3 regions of the Janthinobacterium sp. LS2A genome follow, and region 2 is predicted to be linked to each of the others. Evidence: predicted binding sites of a transcription regulator. Region 2 holds the regulator's gene; each other region holds the start of a gene.
What was found. Region 2 encodes FNR, which switches genes on or off when oxygen is low (the NO sensors DNR and NnrR bind a similar motif). Its sites were predicted from a motif close to TTGATNNNNATCAA; they were not measured.

Region 1 (7,879 bases), on a different contig from region 2:
TCATCAGCGGACGCATGTACAGGCTCTCGCCCGTGTTCTTCGGCACCCAGTTGCGGTCTTGCGAAATGAGCGCGTCGCCCGCTTCCAGGAACAGCTCGACAGGAATGGCCGGCATGGCCAGGCGCGCGGCGCTGCGGTTGAATCGCTCGGCGTTTTGTTCTGGGCGGAAAGTCTTGATGCTGCCGTCCGGCTGGGCAAACGCCTTGTAGCCTTCGAAGATGGCCTGGCCGTAGTGCAGGGACGAGGCGGACGGGTCCAGCATCAGCGGGCCGTAAGCCTTCAGTTCGCCCTGCTGCCACTTGCCGTCACGGTAAGGAATCACCACCATGTGGTCGGTGAAGATGCGGCCAAAGGCGGGATTGACCATGCGTGCGGCGCGCTCGGCGTCGGACAAGGGGTGGGCGGACGGGGTGACGACGAGATTCGGTGTGGAAGTGGTCATGGCAGCAATGGGAACTAGTGAACAGTATCCCTATTGTAGCGCCTATGACGACCAATCAGGCAAACGAGGATGGCCCCTGCCCCGTGAACACAGGCTGCCATCATTTGCGAATGATTCTCGTTTGCGTTAAAATATCAGCCTTCCTTCTTCCCGCCATGCCTGACGTCCTGCATGACGGCGCTATCGAAAGCCGCCATGACCACTTCCTCCCTCCCCCAGTTGCGCGCCAGCACCGACGCCGTGCCCGCAGTGCGCCAGCCAAGCGCCGCCCCGCAACAACGGCGCTGGCACTGGACCTGGAAGCAGATATGGTTTCAATTGCACTGGTTTATCGGCATCACTGCCGGCACGGTGCTGGTGATCATTGGCCTGAGCGGCGCCACCCTGGCCTTCAAGGAGGAATTACTCGATGTCATGAACCCCGGCGTGCGCCATGTGTCCGTGGAAACCCACGCCCCGCTGACGCCGGCCCAGTTAAGTAGCATTGCCGCAGCCGAACACGGCCAGCGCGTGGCGTCGATCACCATGTATGCGCAAGCGGGCACGGCGCCACGGTTGTTCTTCGCGCCGAAGAACGGCCAGCGGCGCGGCGAGTCCATCTATGTGCATCCGTACACGGGCGCGACCCAGCCTGCGCTGGCGGGGGCGGAATTTTTCGAGTGGACGGAATCGCTGCACCGCTGGCTGCTGCTGCCGCGCGATCCGGGCCGGCAAGTGGCGGGTGCGCTGGCCCTGTGCCTGCTGGGGTTAGCCCTGTCCGGCCTGTATCTGCGCTGGCCCCGCCGTCCGCTGGACTGGCGCACGTGGCTGACCTTCGATCCCGCCCTGAAGGGCCGCTCCTTTTTGTGGAATCTGCACGCCGTGGCCGGCACTTGGTGCCTGATCGTCTACGTGGCGCTGACCTTGACGGGCATTTACTGGAGCTATGACGTGGTGCGCGACAATATCGACGCCTGGGCCGGCAAGCCGCCAAGGATGGCACAGGCACCCGCGAAAAAAGGCGGCGGCAAGGAGAAGGCGCCCGCCGCCGACATCAGCCTGGCCTGGACCAGCTTCCAGCAGCACGCCGCCGGCTGGACCCTGGCCAGCGTGCGCCTGCCCACGCGCGCCGGCGAAGCCGTGCAATTCACGTGGCTGGCGAGCGATGCGCCGCACGAACGGGCGCGCAGCCGCATGAGCATCCTGCCGGCCGACGGCAGCATCACGGAAAACGAGCCGTACAGCCAGCAAGCGCTCGGTGCACGCCTCGTCAACATTATTTATCCGCTGCACATGGGCACGTATTTCGGCTTGCCGGGCCGCATCATCGTTACCTTGGCCAGCCTGGGCCTGCCCTTGTTCGCCATCACGGGCTGGATGCTGTACCTGGGCCGCCGCAAGGCAAAGCGAGCTGTCCAGGCGCAGCGCGCCATGCTGGGCGCCGGCGCAGCGGACAAGCAAAATACCGGCTTGCCCACCCTCGTCGCCTATGCCAGCCAGTCGGGACAGGCCGAGCGCCTGGCCCTGGAAAGCGCGCGCGCCCTGCAGCAGGCGGGCGTGGCCGTCGACGTGCAGTCGCTGGACCGGTTCGATCCCGCCCAATTGCGCCAGTACGAGCGGGCCCTGATCGTCGCCAGCACCTTTGGCGAAGGCGAGGCGCCGGACGGCACGCGCCGCTTCGCGCGCCTGCTGCACGCAACATCGGGCACGCCGCTGGCGGGTCTGGAATTCGGCATGTTGGCGCTGGGGGACCGCCATTACAGCGCCTTCTGCGGCTTCGGCCATGCGCTGGCGCAGCAATTGCAAGCGCTGGGCGCCACGCCCTTGTTCCCGCTGATCGAAGTGGACAAGCACGACCCCGCTGCCCTGGTCGGCTGGTCCAAAGCGCTGGCACGCTGCAGCGGCAGCGCCATCGATGCCATCGGCGTGCAGGAAGAAGCGTCGTATGCCGAGTGGCGCCTGGCGCGCCGCGTGCTGCTCAACCCTGGCAGCCTGGGCGGCGAATTGCATGAAATCACCTTGACGGGCCCGGCCGGCGCCACCTGGGAAGCGGGCGCGCTGGCCGAAATCATCGCCTGCAACGCGGATGGCAGCGATGGCGATGCCGATAATGCTCACCACGCGCCCCGCAGCTATTCGCTCGCTTCGCTGCCATCCGATGGTGAACTGCAGTTGCTGGTGCGCCAGGAACGCCATGCGGGCAAGGACAACCAGGGATTTGGCGTCTGTTCCGGCTGGCTCACGCGCTTCGCCCCGCTGGGCAGCCCCATCCGCCTGCGCCTGCAAACCAACCCCGCCTTCGCGCCCGCCCTGGTCGACGTGCCCTGTATTTATATCGGCAACGGTTCCGGCCTGGCCGGCCTGCGTGCCCACCTGCGCGCGCGCCAGCGGACGGGGCTGGCCCGCAACTGGCTGCTGTTCGGCGAGCGCCAGCAAGCTTTTGACAGCGTCTGCGGCGAAGAGTTGCAAGGCTGGCTAGACGCTGGCCACCTGGCGCGCCTGGACAAGGTCTTTTCGCGCGATGGCGAAACCCGGGAATACGTGCAAGACCGCCTGCGCGCCAACGCGAATGAACTGCGCGAGTGGCTGGCGCAAGGCGCCATCGTCTACGTATGCGGCAGCCTGCAAGGCATGGCGGCAGGAATCGATGCTGTACTGCAAGAAGTGCTGGGCCAGGAGGGCCTCGACGCCCTGCTGGCGGCCGGACGCTACCGCCGCGACGTGTATTGATCTGCCTCAGCCCATCGCCAGCACGGCCCGGCTATGTGGGCAGGCGCACAGTCAGCACCAGCCATCGGACTAGAGTGGAGGCATTCCCACCCACTGCCTGCGAGGCTAGCCATGAAAAATCCCTGGATGAGCATGTACCTGAGCGCCGCCAACCGCATCGCCAACACGGCGCGCGGCCACGCCACGGCCGCCGTCAAGCGCGAGGCGGCGAAAAATACGCGGCAGTTGACGCAAGTGTGGTTCGATTCCTTCCTGCCGCCCACAGGCAAGCCACGGCGCAGCCGCAAGGCCAAATAGGCCCCTGGCAGCAGGCGAACTGGTGCAGTGCATCACAGCAATAAGTTGAAGTTACGACCAGGTGAACTAAACTGCAAGCATGGTAGTACATATGGAAGTGACCGGCAGGCGCCGCATCCCCGCGCCGCCGCCGGGACACCGGGAGACGACCATGTTGACGCTCAAAGTGCTGGCCTGCCTTGCCCTGTCGGCCCTGATGCTTGCGCCCCTCGTGCTGAGGGATACGATGCAGCTATCCGCCGGGCAGCAGTTGCAGGTGCCCAATGTCGATGCGCATGCCATGTGGAGCCATTGGCCTCGGCAATAAGACGCGTGGCTGAGAAAACACCGCTGACCGCGTTGCCGTGCCTCGTCGTACATTCGTACTGCCTTCGGCACGGCGCCTTGCCAGCGGCGTTTTTCAGCGGCGCTCGGTAACGCGGCGCATCGCTGAAACCGCTTTATTACGGAGGGGAAATTGGTTCCTACATCCATTTGTTTTTGCTTTGTTTTCCTCGCCCCCTCTTCACCATACTTTTGATCCAGGTCATGGATTTCCCTCTTCGCTGCGCCCACACTGGAACAGTCCGCTTCGCACCGCGACGGACTTAACCGGGAGCATCGGCATGGGTAAATCGCATTGGAAGGATGAGATGGCGCTGGGTGTTCCCGTCATCGACGAGGCGCATGAGGCGCTGTTTCAGGAGCTGGCGCGGCTGCAGCAATTGGGCGACCAGCATTTCAGCGTGGCGTTTCGCGAACTGATTGCGGCCGTCGAACGCGATTTCCGCGAGGAAGAGGATTTGATGGAACAAATCGCCTTTCCCTCGCTGGCCAACCACCGCGAACAGCATGCGCGCGTGCTCAGCGGCTTGCACCATGCATGGGCCGCCGTCGATGAAGGCGACCTGGAACAGGGACGCCATGCGCTGTCGCTGTTGCCGCAATGGCTGATCTTCCACCAGGCCACCATGGACCTGGCCCTGGCGGCGGCGCTGGAACTGGTGCAGCGCCAGCCCAACTAGCCTCTACAGCAGCAGCACCGTCGCCTGCTCGGGCATGACCACGCGGTAGTGTCCCGGGTATTTGTCTTCGCCATCGAAAATCTTGCAAAACACGGGCTGGTTGATGTCGTTGACGGCCTGCTCGTTCATGGGCAAGGTGGCGATCAATTGCTCGCCATCCATCAACTGCAAGGCACTGCCCCGCTCGGCCGCGCAAAAGGCCAGCGATTGCACGTCGCTGGCGAACGGCCGCTTGTACCACGGCGTGATGGCCCGCACGGCGCGCCGGGCGTCGCGCAAGACTTGCCCCACACGCGTGACGTTCCACGCATCGCGCGCCACGGCGGGCTGAAGCACGATATTCGCCGTCAGTTCTCCCCTGCCCTTGTTCACCAGGAAAGTGCCATCTTGCGCGGCGATGTCATCGTTGAGCGGCACGACAAACACGCCGCCGTCCGACACCTTGATCGGCATGGGCGCGCCATTGCCTTGCAAGGCTACGCGCACGTCGTCGATGGTGGCGCTCAGCTTGGCAGGAATCAGGCGCAGGGCCATGACCACGCTGCCGCTCGACACTTGCCACACTTTCCTGGCCGTCAGATAACTTTCGCGGTAAGCCGTGAAGCGCACGCGCGGCGCCTTGGCGTCGCTGCTGGCCGTGATCGTCACAGTTTGCGGTGGCAGCGCCTCTTCCGCTGGCGCGGCGGGCGTGACCGGCGCAAGAGGTGCTGGCATGGTATCGGTGGCGGGCGGCACGCTGGCGCTCTGCAGCGGCGCGGGAACTGCCGGCGGCGGCGCGAGTTCCTGGGCCTGGCCCAGCGACACGACACACAACCATCCGGCACAAGCGATCCATGTACGCATGCATTTCTTTCAATGAGGAAAATATTTGTCAGCGCCTGCATTATCGCAGAAGGCCAGACCTTACGCCGCCATGGGCTTCTGCACAGTTTTGGTGCGCACGCTTGATTATTTGGCAAATACCACCTATATTGATAATGATTCCTATTCACGAAATTGAAGGGAATCGCGCGCCCTTCCTTTCCACTGCCCGTCAGCGCCGGGCCTTGCGGTGGAACTGCTATCCAAGCCAGACCACGGGCCAGCGTCACGCCATCCCCCCAGCTACTGCGCACCTCGCCAGACGAGATAGGAACACTCACGACTAAAAATATTCCAGGAAAATGATGCAATCAACGACAGTCTCCTCTTCTTCGCGCCAGCCCGCCTTGCGCCGCCTCCCCCGTCTGTTACACATCAGCTTGCTGAGCCTTGCCGCCGGCGTGGTTTTGCCCGCACAGGCCGCCGACGCGGCCGACGTCACCATGCCGGCCGTCACCGTGCTGGGCCAGTCGACGGCGACGACGGAAGGCACGCAGTCGTACACGGCCGGCGAAGCGCGCAGCGCCACGCGCATGGAGCTGACTTTGCGCGAAACGCCGCAATCGGTCAGCGTCATCACGCGCCAGTTGCTCGACGACCTGGGCGCCGTGCGGCTGGACCAGGCGCTGGCGCAGACGACGGGCATCCAGGTGGGCCAGAACGACACGGAGCGCACGCGGTTTTATGCGCGCGGCTTCGGCATCAACAATCTCCAGATCGACGGCATGGCGCGCGGCGGCAATGCGCCGCTGCAAGACACGATCCTGTATGACCGTATCGAAGTCGTGCGCGGCGCCACCGGCTTGATGGGCGGCACGGGCGATCCGTCGGCCACCATCAACATGATACGCAAGCGGCCCACGAAGGAATTCCAGGTCAGCGCCGGCCTCATCATGGGCCGCTGGGACGACCAGCGCTTCGAAGCCGACCTGTCCACGCCGCTGAACGCGGAGGGCAGCGTGCGGGCGCGCACGGCCCTGGCCTGGCAAAAACGCGATTCCTACCTGGACATGTATCACGAACACAAGACGGTCGGCATGGTCATCGTCGAGGCGGACTTGCGCCCCGGCACCTTGCTGACGGCCGGCGTCGACTTCCAGGACAACAAGCCCACGGGCGCCACCTGGGGTGCCGTGCCTTACTGGAATGCGGATGGCAGCCTGGCGAACTTGCCGCGCAACACCAGTTTCACGACGCCATGGAGCACCTGGGCCAACAAGCAGCACACGCTGTTCACGTCGCTGGACCAGCGTCTGCCCGGCAACTGGAATATGCATCTGGGCTACGCGCGCACGGAAAGCACGAACCGCACCACCGTCGCCTATGCGGGTGGCGGCCATCCAGACCCGACCACGGGCGCAGGCATGCTCCTGTGGACGGGCGCCTATGGTCCGGGCAAGACCACCAACGACAACTTCGACCTGTACGCCAGCGGCCCGTTCACCTTGCTGGGACGCAAGCACACGGCCATCGTCGGCTGGAACGGCGGCAACCAGCGCGCCCGTTCGCTCGGTGGCGAGGCGGACATCGATTACCCGGCCTTCGTTCCCGATTACCGCAGCTGGACGGGCAACATTCCCCGCCCCGTCTTCCATCCGGACGGTTCGCACTCGGAAACCATTACGCGCCTCGCGGGCGGCTATGTCGCCACGCGTTTGAGCCTGGCCGATCCACTGCACGTCATCATCGGCGCGCGCACGAGCACTTACCGCACGGATACGCGCAACTACGATACACGGGGCCTGCACACGGACAATAGCGACTTTTCCGAGACGCGCAATGAAGTGACGCCCTATGTGGGCGCCGTGTTCGACATCAACAAACAATATTCGGCCTATGCCAGCTTCACGCAGCTGTTCAACCCGCAATCGAGCAAGGACCGCAACGACAAGTTTTTGCCGCCGGAAACAGGCGACAATGCCGAGCTGGGCATCAAGGGGGAATTCTATGAAGGCAAGCTGAACGCATCGGCCGCCCTGTTCCACACGAAGAAAAAGAACCTGGCGGAACTCGACCGCACGGTGCCGCCCGGCTTCTTGCTGCCAGACGGCGGCCAGGCCATGGTGGCCAACGGCAAGGGCGTGACGGCGAAGGGCGTCGAGTTCGACGTTGCCGGCCAGATCACGCCCGCCTGGGAAGCGAGCGGCGGCTATACCTATCTGCACGCGGCCGAGGCCGATGGCCGCCGCGCCGCCACCACGCAGCCGCGCCATTTGCTGCGCCTGGCCACCAGCTACCGTTTCGACGGCAAGCTGGCCGGCTTGAGAGCGGGCGCCAGCATGACGGCACAGAGCGCCACCTACAGCGAATCGTGGTATGGCCGCCCGCCATCGAACGCGATCACAAATATCCCGCAAGCGGGCTATGCGCTGGTCAACGCCATGGCCAGCTACGCGCTCAACCTCCACGCCAGCGTGCAACTGAACGTGAATAACTTGCTCGACAAAAAGTACTACCGCAACGTGGGCTTCTTTGACGGCGTGTTCTGGGGCGAACCGCGCAACATCAGTCTCTCCGTGCGCACGGCGTTTTAAACACGCCAGTGCGCGGGCGCCGGCAGGGTAAA
Region 2 (7,879 bases):
CTCGATCAGCTTGACGATCAGTTCGCGCGTGGTGCGGTTATCGTCGGCCACCAGCAGGCGCAGCTGGCCCAGGGCCGGCGTGCGCCGCGTTTCGGCCGGCTGCGCCAGCATCTCGAACGGCACGCTGAACCAGAAGCGGCTGCCCTTGCCTTCGCTGCTGGCGACGGCGATGTCGCCGCCCATCATGTGGATCAGCTGCTTGCTGATGGCCAGGCCCAGGCCCGTGCCGCCGAAGCGGCGCGTGATGCTCTGGTCGCCCTGCGAAAACGCGGCAAACAGCTGCTGTTGCTGCAGTTCCGTCATGCCGATGCCCGTGTCGCGCACTTCGAAGCGCAGCCAGGCGCGGCCGCTCTCGCTCCTGCTCTCGGCCAGGCTGACGGCCACCACCACTTCGCCGTTCTCCGTGAACTTGATGGCGTTGCCGGCCAGGTTGACGAGGATTTGCTGCAGGCGCTGGGCGTCGCCCACGAGGCGCCGCGGCACGTCGGGCTCGACGGCGATGGCCAGTTCCAGTTCCTTTTCGCCCGCATTCATCGTCATCGTCGTGGCCAGGGTATTCATGACTTCGTCGAGGTCGAATTCGACGGGCGACAGTTCCATGCGGCGCGCCTCGATCTTCGAATAATCGAGCACGTCGTTGAGGATGCCCAGCAGCGACTGGCCCGCCACGCGCACCATGGTCAGATACTTGCGCTGTTCCGTATCGAGCTTGGTATTGCCCAGCAAATACACCATGCCCAGCACGGCATTGAGGGGCGTGCGGATTTCATGGCTCATGTTGGCCACGAAATCGCTCTTCGCGCGGTTGGCGGCCTCGGCCCGGTCGCGTTCCTGCTCCAGTTCGGCCGCGCGCGATTCGAGTTCCTGCTGCAGGCGGTCGCGCTCGCTCATCAGGCCGTTGAACGCCTCCGTCAGTTCGCCGATCTCGTCGCGCTGCTGCACCGGCACGGGGGTGAAACGGCTGCCGCTGGTACGCAGGGCCAGCAGGGTGTCGCGTAGGCGCACCAGCGGCGACAGCAGGCGCACGGTGACCCAGCCCAGAACAAATGCGGCTAGCAGCGAAGCGAGGATGCTCCACAGCACCAGCCGGTACAGCACGCCATCGAACGGTTCGAAGGCGTCCGCGACGGGCAGCGAGGTAGCCAGCAGCCAGTTCACCGATTTCAAACGCTTGAAGCTGTTGACGGCCGTGATGCCGCGGCTGTTCGTGCTGACCATGCTGCCTTCGCCATCTTCCTTCAGCAGCTGGGTCGTCGTCAGGTTGGCGTTCGGCTGGCGCGGCTGCAGCAAGCGGCTGGTATCGGGATGCAGCACGTAGCGCGGCACGGCGCCGCGCGTGAGGATGAAGTAATAGCCGCTCTTGCCGATCTTTTCCGAGCGCAGGCGTCCCAGCAGGTTGTCCTTGTACAGGCGCAGCACGCCGATCACCACGCCGGCCACCTGGCCATCGGCGGCCAGCACGGGCGCGACCATCTGCACGATGGGCATGCCGCTCGACTTGCCGAGCATCGGCTCGGTGATCATGGGCTGGCGCGTGCGCAGCACGGTCTGGAAATACTCGCGCTCGGCAACGTTGATGCCGGCGCGCCCCGCCACTTCCGGCATGTCGGCCACGACGGCGCCATGTGCATCGAGCACCAGCACGTCGTCGAACAGCACCAGCATCGAGCGGCGCGAATAGTATTCGCGCAATTGGGCCGGCTGGGCCATCAGTTCCGGCGGCTGCTGCCTGGCCGTCAGGGTGACGATCTGCAGCAGCATGCCCAGCTTGTCGTCGAGCTCGGCAGCGGTGCGGCTGATCAGGGATGACTGCTGGCTCAGCAGTACTCGGGTGAAGTCGTCGCGCATGTGCTGCACCTGGATCATGGTGACCAGCGCGATCATGGCGATCGAGGTCAGGCTGGTGGCCAGCGCGACTTTTGCTTTGATGCCGAGAGGCTTCATGATTTCCTTTTCAGTACCGGGCGGCACAGGCGGCAGATAATGCTGTTAGGAATTTTCCTATCAATACATCAAGTTGGCAAGCGGCGCCGCGCAAATGGCCCTCCCCGCATGGGCTTTTGACGATGTTGCCATATAATTAAAGTCGGAACGTCGTTTATTCGCCGAAATTGCGGTGAAATTGGCACACGGCAACCCTGTATGCAGTAAACTTGTTGTTGCATTTTCTAAAAGGTACCGACATGACTGAAGCGCTACTCACTCCAACCTTGCCCACAGTGACCGTGGAAGCGTTGCGTGCGCGATGCTCGACCTGCAGCATGCATCAATTGTGCCTGCCGATGGGCCTCGATATGGGCGACATGGACAGGTTGGACCAGATCATCGGCCGCCGCCGCAAGATCGTGCGCGGCGCCTCGCTGTTCCGCATCGGCGACTCGTTCCAGAACCTGTACGCGATCCGCCTGGGACACTTCAAGACGTACCAGATCAATCCGGGCGGCGAAGAGCAGGTGACGGGTTTCCAGATGGCCGGCGAACTGCTGGGCATGGACGCCATCAGCGCCGACCGCCACCACTGTAATGCGGTGGCGCTCGAAGACAGCGAAGTGTGTGAAATCCCGTTTTCCAGCCTGGAACAATTGTTGGGCAATATGCCGACCCTGCTGCGTCATTTCCACCGCATGATGAGCCAGGAAATCACGCGCGAGCAAAGCGTGATGCTGTTGCTGGGCAATATGCAGGCGACGCAGCGTTTTGCCGCCTTCATCGTCAACCTGGCGTCGCGCTACGAAGCGCGCGGCTATTCGAGCAGCAAATTCCAGCTGCGCATGTCGCGCGAGGAAATCGGCAACTACCTGGGCCTGACCATCGAGAGCGTCAGCCGTTTATTGTCGAAATTCAAGAAGGAAGGCTGGCTGCGCGTCTCGAACCGCGAGATCGAGATCCTGCAACCAGCCAAGCTGAAAGCCATTACGGCAGGCACGGACGTCTGCAAGTAAGGCTTATAACTCTTCGTCCGCATGCAGCGCGATGCTGCGCTGCACGGGCCAGGTCCAGATGCCGGACAGGCGCCACTCGCGCTTGTCGTTTTCCACCAGCACCTGCCAGCGGCTGCGCTCGAGCATCGGCAGCGCGACCGAGAAATTGCCGGCCGCATCGGGCTGCACCAGCAGCTTGATATCTTTTTCCGGCAGGGTCGCATGCGCCAGGTGCAGCTGCAGCGGTCCCTGGTAGGCCTTGCCGAAGCTGTGCACGGAACCGCTCAGGCGCGCTTGCGCCACGTCGTACGCCAGGCTCGTATCCATGGCCAGGTCGCTGGCGATCGTGTCGCGCTTCAAATCCTGGTTGATCGCCTTGCCCTGCTTGTAATAATCGCCCACCACCAGCGCGTCGGGCTGCGTAAAGGCGATATAGCCCATGAAGCTGCCGACGACCACGGACAGGCCGGGACCGATCATCAGCAGCCATGGCCAGCGATGCTTGTACCACGGTGCAACGGGAGGCTGCAGTTTCAGACTGTCGGACATGGTATTTCTCCTCTGTAAACGGCCAGCCCCCGTGCGGGGACCGGCCTTCCTGCATCACCGCGGCACGATGAAGACCGCGCTTTCACGCACATGCAGCGACGGGTTGTCCAGCGATTGCAATTCGATCGCAATCTTGTTCGACCCCTTCTCGCCCACGCCGTGCGGCACGCGCAGGCGGATCGGCCAGCCCAGCGTTTCCGTCGGCTGCAAGGTCACTTCTTCGCGCGTCAGCAAGGTCAGGCCCGGCAAGCCGGAAGCGCTGATTTTAAAATGCTGGCTTTGCTCGGACGTGTTCATGATCTGCAGGCGGTAGACGTTTTCGATCATGCCGTCTTCCACTTCGCGTCCCATCGAACCGCGGTCGCGGATCACGTCCATTTTCAGGGGCGTGCGCAGGGCCAGCGACGTACATACGGCGATGATGATCAGGGCCAGGATGGAAGTGTAGATCAAGACGCGCGGGCGCATGGCGCGCTGGCGTATCTGCTTCGAATTGAAGTTGTTTTCCATCGCATGGTCGGTGCTGTAGCGTATCAGGCCACGCGGCCGCTCGACCTTGTCCATCACGCTGTTGCAGGCATCGACGCAGGCGGCGCAGCCGATGCATTCATACTGCAGGCCGTTGCGGATATCGATGCCGGTCGGACACACCTGCACGCACAGGGTGCAGTCGATGCAGTCGCCCAGCTTGTCGTTGTTGCCGGCCTTCTTGCTCATGGCGCCGCGTGGTTCGCCGCGCTTGGCATCGTAGGTGATGATCAGGGTGTCCTGGTCGAACATGGCGCTCTGGAAGCGCGCGTAGGGGCACATGTATTTGCACACCTGCTCGCGCAGCCAGCCCGCGTTGCCGTAGGTTGCCAGGCTGTAGAACAAGACCCAGAACCATTCCCAGGGACCGAAATTCAAGGTGACCACCGATTGCGCCAGTTCCTTGATCGGCGTGAAGTAGCCGACAAAGGTAAAGCCCGTCCACAGGGCGATGGCGCCCCATACCACATGCTTGGCCGTCTTCTTGAATGCCTTGCGCACGGACGGGCCCTGCTTGTCGAGGGCCATGCGCGCGCTGCGCGTGCCCTCGATGCGGCGTTCGACCCACAGGAAAATTTCCGTGTATACCGTTTGTGGGCAAGAGAACCCGCACCACACCCGCCCGGCAATGGCCGTGACGAGGAACAACAAATACGCACAGATGATCAGCAGGGCCGCCAGATAGATGAAATCCTGGGGCCACAGCACGACGCCGAAAATGTAGAACTTGCGCGTGGTCAAGTCGAACAGCAGGGCTTGCCTGCCATTCCAGGTCAACCACGGCAAGCCGTAGAACGCGAGCTGGGTAAGCCATACGCATACCCATCGCCAGGTAGCGTAGCGTCCTTTGGCCTCGCGAGGGTAGATCTGCTCGCGGGCCGCATACATCTTGATGACTTGAGGTTCCATTACATCATTTCACGGGCGTCTGAGGATTCGACAGGCTCCAGACATACGCCGACAGCACGTGTACCTTGGATTCGCCGAGGAAATCGCTGAAGGCCGGCATGGTGTTGCTGCGTCCCTTGCGTACGGTTTCCATGATGGTATCGGCGCTGCCGCCGTACAGCCAGACCTTGTCCGTCAGGTTCGGAGCGCCCAGCATCTGGTTGCCCTTCGCATCGGCGCCATGACAGGCCATGCAGGCGCCAAACTTGGCTTTGCCCAGCACGGACTTGACGGGATCCGAGGTCGAACCGGACAGGCTCAGCACATAATGGGCCACGTTCTCGACATCCTTTTCGGAACCGAGGGCGGCGCCCATCGGTGGCATCTGCCCATTGCGGCCGTGCAGGATGGTGGTCTTGATGATGTCGGGTTCGCCGCCATACAGCCAGTCCTTGTCCGTCAGGTTGGGGAAGCCCTTGTTGCCGCGCGCATCCGAACCGTGGCATTGCGCGCAGTAGGTCAGGAACAGGCGCTGGCCGATGGCTTGCGCCTGCGGATCGGCGGCCACCGTCTTCAAGTCCTGGCTCAGGTACTTGTTGAACAGGGGGCCGTAGTCGGCTTCCGCCTTCTTCAGCTCTTCCTCGTACTGGCCCGTCGATTTCCAGCCCAGGCTGCCGGCATAGTTGCCCAGGCCCGGATACAGGAACAGGTAGGCCAGCGCGAAGACGATGGTGATGTAGAACAGCCACATCCACCAGCGCGGCATCGGCGTATTGAGTTCCTTCAAGTCCTCGTCCCAGACGTGGCCCGTGGTGCCGTCGGCGGGGGCGCCGGCGACCACTTTCACTTTCGACTGCGAGTACAGCAGCACGCCACAGCCGATGATGCCCAGCAGGGACAGCACGATGATGTAGATATTCCAGAAGCCATTGGTAAAGTCAGCCATGGTTATGCTCCTTCGCCAGGTTCATCTCGGCCTCGGCCGGATAGTCGAGCGCGTCGTCGGCGAACGGCAGGCGTGCCGCCGCGTCGAAGTCGCTGTTGCTGCGGCTGAACGTCCACCACAGGATGCCCACGAACGTCGTAAAGGAAACCACCGTCATGACGCTGCTGGCGCTGTCAAACAGGTTTTCGATTGCCATGCTAATTCCTTGTTTTGATTAATGTACCGAGGCCTTGCAGATAGGCGACCAGGGCGTCTTCTTCCGTCTTGTCCTGCAGCTGCGCGGGGCCGGCGGCGATCTCTTCCTCGCTGTACGGCTGGCCCAGGCGTTTCAGGGCGCGCATCTTCGGCACGATCTCGTCAGGCACCAGCTTGGTCTTCGCCAGCCACGGGTAGGACGGCATGTTCGACTCGGGCACCACGTCGCGCGGGTTGTTCAAGTGCGTGCGGTGCCATTCATCGCTGTAGCGGGCGCCCACGCGGGCCAGGTCGGGCCCCGTGCGTTTGGAACCCCACTGGAACGGACGGTCATAGACGAACTCGCCGGCGACCGAATAGTGGCCATAGCGTTCCGTTTCCGCGCGCAGCGGACGCACCATCTGCGAGTGGCAGTTGTAGCAGCCTTCGCGCACGTAGATGTCGCGGCCCGCCAGGCGCAGCGGCGAATACGGCTTCAGGCCGGCGACCGGTTCCGTCGTGCTCTTCTGGAAGAACAGGGGGACGATCTCGACGGCGCCGCCGATGCTGATCACCACCGTGACCAGGGCGATCAGCAGCCAGGGGTTTTTCTCAATCCATGCATGTGAAAATTTCATTTGCTTTCGCTCCTATCAGGCGTGCGCCGCGTTCAGTTCCGGAATGCGGGCGACGGGGAGTTTGCTGCCGCGCAGGGTCATCCAGGTGTTGTAGCCCATGATGCACATACCCGACAGGTACAGCAGGCCACCGGCCACGCGCACCACGTAGTACGGATACGTCGCTTTCACGCTCTCGACAAAGGTGTAGGTCAGGGTGCCGTCCGGATTGACCGCGCGCCACATCAGGCCCTGCATCACGCCGGCGATCCACATGGCGGCGATGTACAGCACGATGCCGATGGTGGCCACCCAGAAGTGCACGTCGACCAGGCGCGTGCTGTGCATCTGCGTGCGGCCAGCCAGGCGCGGCAGCAGGTAGTAGATCGAACCCATGGTGATGAAGCCCACCCAGCCCAGAGCGCCCGCATGCACGTGGGCAACGGTCCAGTCGGTGTAGTGCGACAGCGAGTTGATGGTCTTGATCGACATCATCGGACCTTCGAAGGTGGCGATGCCGTAGAACGACAGCGAGACGATCATGAATTTCAGGATCGGGTCGGTGCGCAGCTTGTGCCAGGCGCCCGACAGGGTCATGATGCCGTTGATCATGCCGCCCCAGCTTGGCGCCAGCAGGACCAGCGAGAAGACCATGCCGATCGATTGCGTCCAGTCAGGCAATGCCGTGTAGTGCAGGTGATGCGGGCCCGCCCACATGTAGGTGAAGATCAGTGCCCAGAAGTGGACGATCGACAAACGGTACGAGTACACGGGGCGCTCGGCCTGCTTCGGGATGAAGTAGTAGACCATGCCCAGATAGCCGGCGGTCAGGATGAAACCCACCGCGTTATGGCCGTACCACCACTGGATCATGGCGTCCTGCACGCCCGCATAGGCGGAATACGACTTGGTGAACGAGGCTGGCATGACGGCGCCATTGACCACGTGCAAAATCGTCACGGCCAGGATGTAGGCGCCGAAGAACCAGTTGGCCACGTAGATGTGCTTGACCTTGCGCTTGATCAGCGTGCCGAAGAACACGATGGCGTAGGCGATCCAGACGACGGCGATGAGGATGGCGATAGGCCATTCCAGTTCCGCGTATTCCTTGCCGCGTGTCATGCCCATGGGCAGGGTAACGACGGCGCACAGGATCACGGCTTGCCAGCCCCAGAAGGTGAAGGCGGCCAGTTTGTCGGAAAACAGGCGCACCTGGCAGGTGCGCTGGACAACGTAGTACGAGGTAGCGAACAGGC
Region 3 (7,879 bases), on a different contig from region 2:
CGCCGTTCCGCGACCGTCCGCGCGACGAATCGCTGGCCCTGTTCCGCGCCATGAAGGCGGGCCAGTTCAAGGATGGCGAGCACATCCTGCGCGCGAAGATGAGCGAAGATGCCATGAGTTCGCCGAACATGAACTTGCGCGACCCGGCCATCTACCGCATCCGCCATGCGCACCACCACCGCACGGGCGACGCCTGGTGCATCTATCCGATGTACGACTACACGCACCCGATCTCGGACGCGCTGGAAAACATCACGCATTCGATCTGCACCTTGGAATTCCAGGACCACCGCCCATTCTACGACTGGCTGCTGGAAACCCTGTCGGCCGGCGGCTTCTTCCAGCAACCAGTGCCGCACCAGTACGAATTCTCGCGCCTGAACCTGACCTACATCGTCACCAGCAAGCGCAAGCTGCGCCAGCTGGTGGAAGAAAACATCGTCGATGGCTGGGACGACCCGCGCATGCCGACCCTCGTGGGCATGCGCCGCCGCGGCTACACGCCGGAAGCGATCCAGCTGATGTGCGAACGCACGGGCGTGACGAAATCGGACGGCTGGATCGACTACAGCGTGCTCGAAGGCTGTTTGCGCGAAGACCTGGACCCGAAAGCGCCGCGCTCGGTAGCCGTGCTGCGTCCTTTGAAACTGATCATCGACAATTTCCCCGAAGGCGAAAGCGTGGAATGCACGGCGCCCGTGCACCCGCACTTCCCCGAGCGCGGCTTGCGCACCTTCCCCATCTCGCGCGAGCTGTGGATCGAGGAAGACGACTTCATGGAAGTGCCGAACAAGGGCTATTTCCGTCTGTATCCACCGATCGACGACAAGCCGGGCAGCCGCGTGCGTTTGCGCTACGGCTACGTGATCGAGTGCACGGGCTACGACAAGGATGACAACGGCAAGGTCATCGCCGTGCATTGCACCTACTTCCCGGACAGCAAGTCGGGCACGGAAGGCAGCGCCAATTACAAGGTCAAGGGCAATATGCACTGGGTCAGCGCACCGACGGCCATTCCTGCGGAAGTGCGCCTGTACGACCGCCTGTTTACGGACCCGCAGCCGGACGCGGGCGGCAAGGACTTCAAGCTGGCCCTGAATCCGCTGGCCAAGGAAGTGGTGCAAGCGTGGCTGGAACCGGGTGCGGAATTGGCCCAGCCGGAAGAGCGCTTCCAGTTTGAGCGCCACGGTTATTTTGCGGCCGACCGTGTCGACAGCCAGCCTGGCAAGCCCGTCTTCAACCGCATCGTCACCCTGAAAGACAGCTGGCAGCCCGCCAAATAAGGGCTGACGGCACACGAAAAAAAAACCGCTGCGGCGGTTTTTTTCGTTTCAACGAGAAATATTGCTTATTGACTATAATAACGATAATTTTGTATATTAGGCAGCTATTGAGCAATTTGCAATTTTAATAGTGCTTGTACAACGCAGCCTAGCCTCCGTCGCCCAGGCGGCACCCGATTCCTCTTCCTGATGCGGATGGCGATGTCTTCTACTGCCGGCGAACACCCCTTATCTGCTGAAAAAAGGCCGCAGTGGCTGCTCGGCTTCGTGATGTCGACGATGGTGGGCCTGCTGTTCTATATGGCCGCCTCGCTGTCGATCGAAAACGATGCCAGCGAGCTATTCAACAATCTGGCCCGCAATACCCAGAAAAACATCGAATCGCGCGTCAAGTCGTATGCCAACCTGCTGCGCGGCACGGCCAGCCTGTTCCACGCCAACGAACACGTGAGCCGTGAGCAATTCCACCGCTACGTGGCAAACATCGCCCTGCAACAGAACTATCCGGGGGTGATGAACCTCAATTACAGCCAGGAACTGGACGAGACGCAGCGTGCCGCTTTCGAAGCGGCCATGCAGCGCGACTATCCGCCCGGGCGCGACGGCTATCCGGCGTTTGCCATCCATCCACCCGCCCCGCGCGCGCACTATTCCGTGCTGGTGTATATCGAACCGATTGCCAGCGCCCCTGAAAAATATGGCTATGACATCGCCTCGCGCCCCCTGATCGCCGAAATGCTGGTGCAGTCGCGCGATTCCGGCAACATCAGCAATTCCGGCGTGCCCGTGCCGATGCAAGGCCGTCCCCAATTGACGGGCATGGCCATGCGCCTGCCCGTGTACCGTTTTGGCATGCAGGTCGATACGGTGGAGCAGCGGCGCGCGGCGTACCAGGGTTCCGTCGGCATCGGCTACGACCTGGTGACGATGATGCGCAGCGCGCTGGCGGACATGCCGGTACGCAACGTTCGCCTGACTCTGTTCGATATCGGCCCGCAGGCGCGCGCACCGCTAGACTTACCGCACGACATGCGCCCCATCTTCGACAGCACGACGGCGGGCATGCATGCGCCATGGTGGCTGCCCGGCAATTCCGGCCGCTACCTGAGCAGCACGATGCTGATCGAGCACAATAGCCGCGTGTGGCAAGCGCTGTTCAGCGTGCGCAAGAGCGACCTGTATACGCGCTTCGACGCCTTTTTGCCATGGCTGGCCCTGCTGATAGGCTTTGCCAGCACCATGCTGCTGTACATGCTGTTCCACACCCTGGCGTCGTCGCGCAGGCGTGCCATCCAGATGGCGAACGGCATGACGGAGGAATTGCGCGCCAGCCAGATCCGTCTGCAGCTGTCGCATCAGAAACTGCGCCGCCTGGCGGCCCACGCCGACCAGATCAAGGAAGAAGAGCGCAAGCGCATCGCTCGCGAAATCCATGACGACCTGGGACAGAACCTGCTGGTGCTGCGCATCGACGCCGACATGCTGGCCTCGCGCACGCATCGCCGCCACCCGCGCCTGAATGCCCGCGCCCGCTCGACCCTGGAACAGATCGACGCCACCATCAAGAGCGTGCGGCAGATCATCAACGACTTGCGCCCTACCGTACTGGACCTGGGCGTGAATGCGGCCGTCGAATGGCAGGTGGCGCAATTTCGCCAGCGCACGGGCATCGTCTGCGAAGTGAGCGAAAGCCATGACGACATTTGCCTCAGCGACCAGTGCGCGACGGCCCTGTTCCGCATCCTGCAAGAGTCGCTCAGCAACATTTCACAGCATGCCCATGCCAGCCGCGTGCAAGTCAAGCTGGAAAAGTGCCGCGATACGGTGTCGATGAGCATCTGCGACAACGGCGTGGGCGCCGCCATCGACGGGCGCAACAAGCTGGGCTCGTTTGGCCTCGTGGGCATCGAGGAGCGCATAAAATTGCTGGGCGGCACTTTTTACATCGAAAGCAGCCCCGGCGCCGGCATGAGCGTGCACGTCAGCGTACCGCTGGGCGCGGATGCCACCGCCTTTCCCTACCAGGAAGAAAGCCGGGTCAGCAACTGACCGGCGCGCGCCCGCATGAAGCAAGCTCAGCTTGCATATTTCGTAATTAGATGCAATATTAATGTGGAACAACTCAGCGCCCGCCCGCCATGGGCCAGGCATTCCTCGACTACTTGCCAGGAGTACGCACCCGCCGCTTTCCCTTGTTTCACCGTATTTCCCACAACGCTCTTTACAAAAGGACATTCATGGATACGAACGACAGTTTCAAGGCAATTGCCGATTTGAATTTGGACGCGATCAAGGTCAAGCTGATGCACCGGGAGTCAGGCGAGGGATGGAGCCTGGAAAAAGCAAATGCGGTGGAATTCGAATACCGCCGCTTTCTGATCCTGATGAAACAGTTTCCAGAAGAAGAAACGGCGCCGCTGATGGACGTTGATACCTTCTGGCACTACCACATCCTCGACACCCTGAAATATGCGGCCGACTGCGAACAGGTATTCGGTTACTTCCTCCATCACTTCCCCTACATCGGCTTGCGCGGCGAAGACGACGAAGCGGCGCACCATCGCGTGGGCGAGCGCATGAAGCAGCTGTATGAGCAAACGTTCGGAGAAGATTATATTCGCGCGGAGACGGCGTATTCGGGTCGCGCCGTACAGGCGGCGTATTCGGGACGGGCTGTGCAGGCTGCGTATTCGGGACGGGCTGTCCAAACAGCATTTTCCAGTGCGGCGGTACAGGCAACGGCCTACTCGGGCCGGGCTGTGCAAACGGCGTTTTCCAGTGCGGCGGTGCAGGCGACGGCGTATTCGGGCCGCGCGACCGGGGCTGCCAGCACCGCATTTTCCAGCGCGCCTGCCTCACTTACCGCAGCGGTGGTCAAATCGTCCTCGACTGGCCTGGAAATGGGGCGCTTCTATGTCGATCGTCCGGTATTGAACCGCGATCCGCAATAGAAAAGCGGAAAACAGATGTGGCTACCGCACGCGGCAAGCCTGACTTACCCAGACGGCACCTCTCAGTTTGCCGTCTGTCAGGCGCTCTTAGGCAGCCATCAACTCGCGCAGTTCACGAATGCTGAAATCGCTGATTTCATGCATACGGATGAGGATCGTGGCGCCGATCGGCAAGGTGTTGTGACGAATCTTGCTGATAACAGGTGGCGCCACTTCCAGAGCTCGCGACAAGGCGGCATCGTTTTTCAGTTGCAGCTTGTCGATGATCGCATCGAGGACGCGATTCGGGTTGTAGGTAGGCAAAGAGGTAATTTGTTTGAGAGACATGATCAAAAATCCGTACTTGTTGTATTAGGGCAATAAAAGACAGAATGTCTCTTCCGCACTAATTCAGGGTAAACACACTAAAAAGCGCCATCACTTATGCGGCTTTTACGCCACAAACAATATAATACACGCTATTGTTGATTTTTGCGTAACTTAGAGCAAAATTGTGATAATTGAAGAGAATTGACGCACTTGGAATGTGCTAGAGGATAACTCAAATCGGAAAAATTTGCTGCACGTCATCAATTTTTACGATGAGCAACACCGCTATGCATGAGCCAGGCTATGGCCATGAGGGTGCCCAGGCGGGCCATTTCCGTAGATAAATGCCAGCCTTGCACGGCCACGCCGGCCGGGGTGGCAAGTGGGCAAGTGCATGGGGAATCGTCCGCGCGGCACCAGGCCAGTTGCCGGCGAATTTCATCGGGCGGTGGTGGTGGCTGCAGCGCATGTTCGCGCCGCCGCATATAGGCGCGCACTTGCTCCTTGCTGGGGTGACTCGTTGCTCGCATGACTCGCTCCTGCTGACGGAAAACAACGTCACGCTGGTTGTAGATGCAGAGCCCGTCACAAGAGCCCAGACGCGTGACGACATTGCTCACCATATCGCCAGCGCGCCATGACGCGTTTGCGGTGCATCAAATGGCACGACCCCGGTGTTGCGCCGGAACCCGTACTGCCCCACGGCCTGCTTCCGTCTTATTTCTTTTGCTGGCGCACGCGCTGTTGCTGTTTTTCCTGCGTTTGCTGGCGGTTCTGCTTGCGCTCGAACAGGGTGACCGCATCTTTCTTGGCTTGCTCGACGGTACGCATTTCTTCATGCGCATCGTGCGGGACGAAAAATTCGGCGTCCTGCGCCGCCACGACCAGCTTGATGGCGGCTTCGTCGTCGAGGTCGTACAGTTCCGTCAGGACGGTGGTGACCTCGTCCAGGTATTCTTCGTAAGTGAGGGTGCTCATGCTGTATTCCTTAAGTGAGTGGCGCAGCGCGGGAACGGCGCGCTGCGCGCCGGCCCAGCAAAGTGCGCAGATAACCGGCCATTTTACCCGATGCCGGCGCCATCGGCGGACAGCGCCCGCAAGGCATCGGCCACGCGCGCGTAGCGCAGGCGCACGCCCAGCTCGCGCTTGATGCGCGTATTGTGCAATCGGCGCGATTCGGACATGAACGACAGCAGCATCGGCGTGACCACTTGCCGCAGCTCGGCACGAGGCAGGCGCGGCGGGCGCGGCAGGCCGAACGTGTCGGCCACGGCATCGAAATACTCGGCCATTTTGAGTTCGCTGTCATCGCTGGCGTGATACACACGTCCCGGCTTGCCGCGCCACAAGGCCCGTTCGATGATGCGCGCCAGGTCGTCGGCATGGATATGGTTGGTGTACACATCGTCATCCGCGGCCAGGGCCGGCGTGCCTTCGCGCAAGCGTTTCAAAGGCAAGCGGTCGTCCGCATAGATGCCGGGCACGCGCAGGATGGCCACCTTGGCGCCGCGTCGCGCGCCCCAGCCGCGCAATACCTGTTCGGCGTCCACGCGCCGCTTCGCGCGCGCATTCGCCGGCGCCGTCGTGCGCGTTTCATCGACCCAGGCGCCAGCGCAATCGCCATACACGCCGCTGGTGCTCACATACACCATGCGTGCATGCTCGGGTAAAATGGCGGCCAGATTGCGCGTGCGCCGGTCCAGCAAGCCCGACGACAGGGGCGGCGCCAGGTGCACGATCATCGTCGCCAGTCCCGCCAGCCGTTTCAGGCTGGCCCGGTCGTCGAGGTTAGCCACGATGGGCACGGCGCCGGCTTCCCGCAACTGCGCGCAGCGCGCCGGCTGGCTGGTGACGGCAAAGACGCGAAAGCGCGCGCGCAGCAGGGGCAGCAAGCGCATGCCGACGTCGCCGCAGCCCAGGATCAGCAGGCGCGGCAAGCCTGACGGCTTGCGCAAAGAGTGCATTAACATATTTTTCATCTCAAGGATTGTATGACTTTTCAAATTACTGTTCAGCCCAGCGGCCACCAATTCAGCTGTGAAGCGGACGAAACCGTCCTGTCGGCGGCGATACGCGCCGGCGTCGGCCTGCCATACAGCTGCAAGAGTGGCGCCTGCAGCTCCTGCAAGGGCAAGATCGTGTCCGGCAATGTACAGCATAAGCCATATCAGCCCCGCTCCCTGACGGAAGATGAAGCGGCAGCCGGCTACTCGCTGCTGTGCTGCGCCGTGCCCCAGGGCGACCTCGTGGTGCAGGCGCGCGAAGTGGCGGGCAGCAGCGATTACCCGATCAAGAAAATGCCGTCGCGCGTGACCACCATCGAAAAAGTCGCGCCCGACGTCGTCGTGCTGACCCTGCAGTTGCCAGCCAGCGAGCGCCTCAACTACCGCGCCGGACAGTATATCGAAATCATGCTGCGCGACAACAAGCGCCGCAGCTACAGTATGGCCAGCGCGCCCGTCGAAGGCGGCCCCGTGAGCTTGCACATCCGCCATATGCCAGGCGGCCTGTTCACGGACCAGGTATTTGGCACCATGAAAGAGCGCGATATCCTGCGCTTCGAAGGCCCGATGGGCACCTTCTTCCTGCGCGAAGATTCCGACAAGCCCGTCGTGCTGCTGGCCTCGGGCACGGGCTTTGCCCCGCTGAAAGCCATCGTCGAGCACATGATCAACGAGCAATCCCCGCGTCCGATCACCCTGTACTGGGGCGGGCGCCGTCCGCACGACCTGTACATGGACGCGCTGTGCCGCCAGTGGGCCGCCGACTTGCCGCAGTTCACCTATGTGCCCGTCGTGTCGGACGCCCTGCCGGAAGACGCGTGGGAAGGCCGCACGGGCTTCGTGCACCAGGCCGTTATCGCCGATTTGCCCGACATGTCCGCGTATCAAGTGTATGCCTGCGGCGCGCCGATCGTCGTCGAGTCGGCCAACCGCGATTTCGTGCAACTGTGCCAGTTGCCAGCCGACGAGTTCTACGCGGACGCCTTCACCACGGAAGCCGACCTGGCCAAGTAAGCGTCACCGTCCAGACAGCGGGGCGCGGCTGGTGCGGCGCCCGCTGCCACCACCGCTCTATCCCGCTGCTTCCTGGAAATTTCATGTCTCTCGCCTCTGCCGGCAACGGCTTCAGCATCCTGCGTCACCGCAACTTCGCCTTTTATCTTTCCGCCCGCGTGCTAGGCACGGTGGCCGTGCAGATGCAAAGCGTGGCCATCGGCTGGCAGGTGTACCAGATCACGGGCAGCCTGTTCGACCTGGGCTTGATCGGCCTGGCGCAGTTCGCCCCCTTCCTCGTCTTGATTTTGCCGGCCGGCCACGTGGCCGACCGCTACAA

Region 1: a site for FNR is predicted at 3,965-3,978, ahead of V3C40_RS14615 (bacteriohemerythrin). Genes of this name have one in related genera too.
Region 3: a site for FNR is predicted at 3,391-3,404, ahead of V3C40_RS11695 (glycine-rich domain-containing protein). Genes of this name have one in related genera too.

Annotation. Positions count from the first base shown of each region.
Region 1 is NZ_JAZHPB010000004.1:393,418-401,296, reverse strand. It holds gene V3C40_RS14635 (branched-chain amino acid aminotransferase) at 1-442, opposite strand, end outside; gene V3C40_RS14630 (sulfite reductase flavoprotein subunit alpha) at 638-3,151, shown strand; gene V3C40_RS14625 (hypothetical protein) at 3,263-3,448, shown strand; gene V3C40_RS14620 (hypothetical protein) at 3,600-3,755, shown strand; gene V3C40_RS14615 (bacteriohemerythrin) at 4,054-4,452, shown strand; gene V3C40_RS14610 (hypothetical protein) at 4,456-5,295, opposite strand; gene V3C40_RS14605 (TonB-dependent siderophore receptor) at 5,619-7,847, shown strand; gene V3C40_RS14600 (nucleotidyltransferase domain-containing protein) at 7,844-7,879, opposite strand, start outside.
Region 2 is NZ_JAZHPB010000006.1:62,050-69,928, reverse strand. It holds gene V3C40_RS17825 (response regulator) at 1-1,944, opposite strand, end outside; gene fnr (fumarate/nitrate reduction transcriptional regulator Fnr) at 2,184-2,942, shown strand; gene V3C40_RS17815 (FixH family protein) at 2,946-3,470, opposite strand; gene ccoG (cytochrome c oxidase accessory protein CcoG) at 3,525-4,907, opposite strand; gene ccoP (cytochrome-c oxidase, cbb3-type subunit III) at 4,912-5,832, opposite strand; gene V3C40_RS17800 (cbb3-type cytochrome oxidase subunit 3) at 5,825-6,028, opposite strand; gene ccoO (cytochrome-c oxidase, cbb3-type subunit II) at 6,030-6,644, opposite strand; gene ccoN (cytochrome-c oxidase, cbb3-type subunit I) at 6,660-7,879, opposite strand, start outside.
Region 3 is NZ_JAZHPB010000003.1:316,032-323,910, forward strand. It holds gene V3C40_RS11685 (glutamine--tRNA ligase/YqeY domain fusion protein) at 1-1,283, shown strand, start outside; gene V3C40_RS11690 (CHASE domain-containing protein) at 1,485-3,332, shown strand; gene V3C40_RS11695 (glycine-rich domain-containing protein) at 3,521-4,234, shown strand; gene V3C40_RS11700 (hypothetical protein) at 4,322-4,561, opposite strand; gene V3C40_RS11705 (hypothetical protein) at 4,804-5,073, opposite strand; gene V3C40_RS11710 (hypothetical protein) at 5,261-5,521, opposite strand; gene V3C40_RS11715 (SDR family oxidoreductase) at 5,605-6,522, opposite strand; gene V3C40_RS11720 (CDP-6-deoxy-delta-3,4-glucoseen reductase) at 6,535-7,560, shown strand; gene V3C40_RS11725 (MFS transporter) at 7,644-7,879, shown strand, end outside.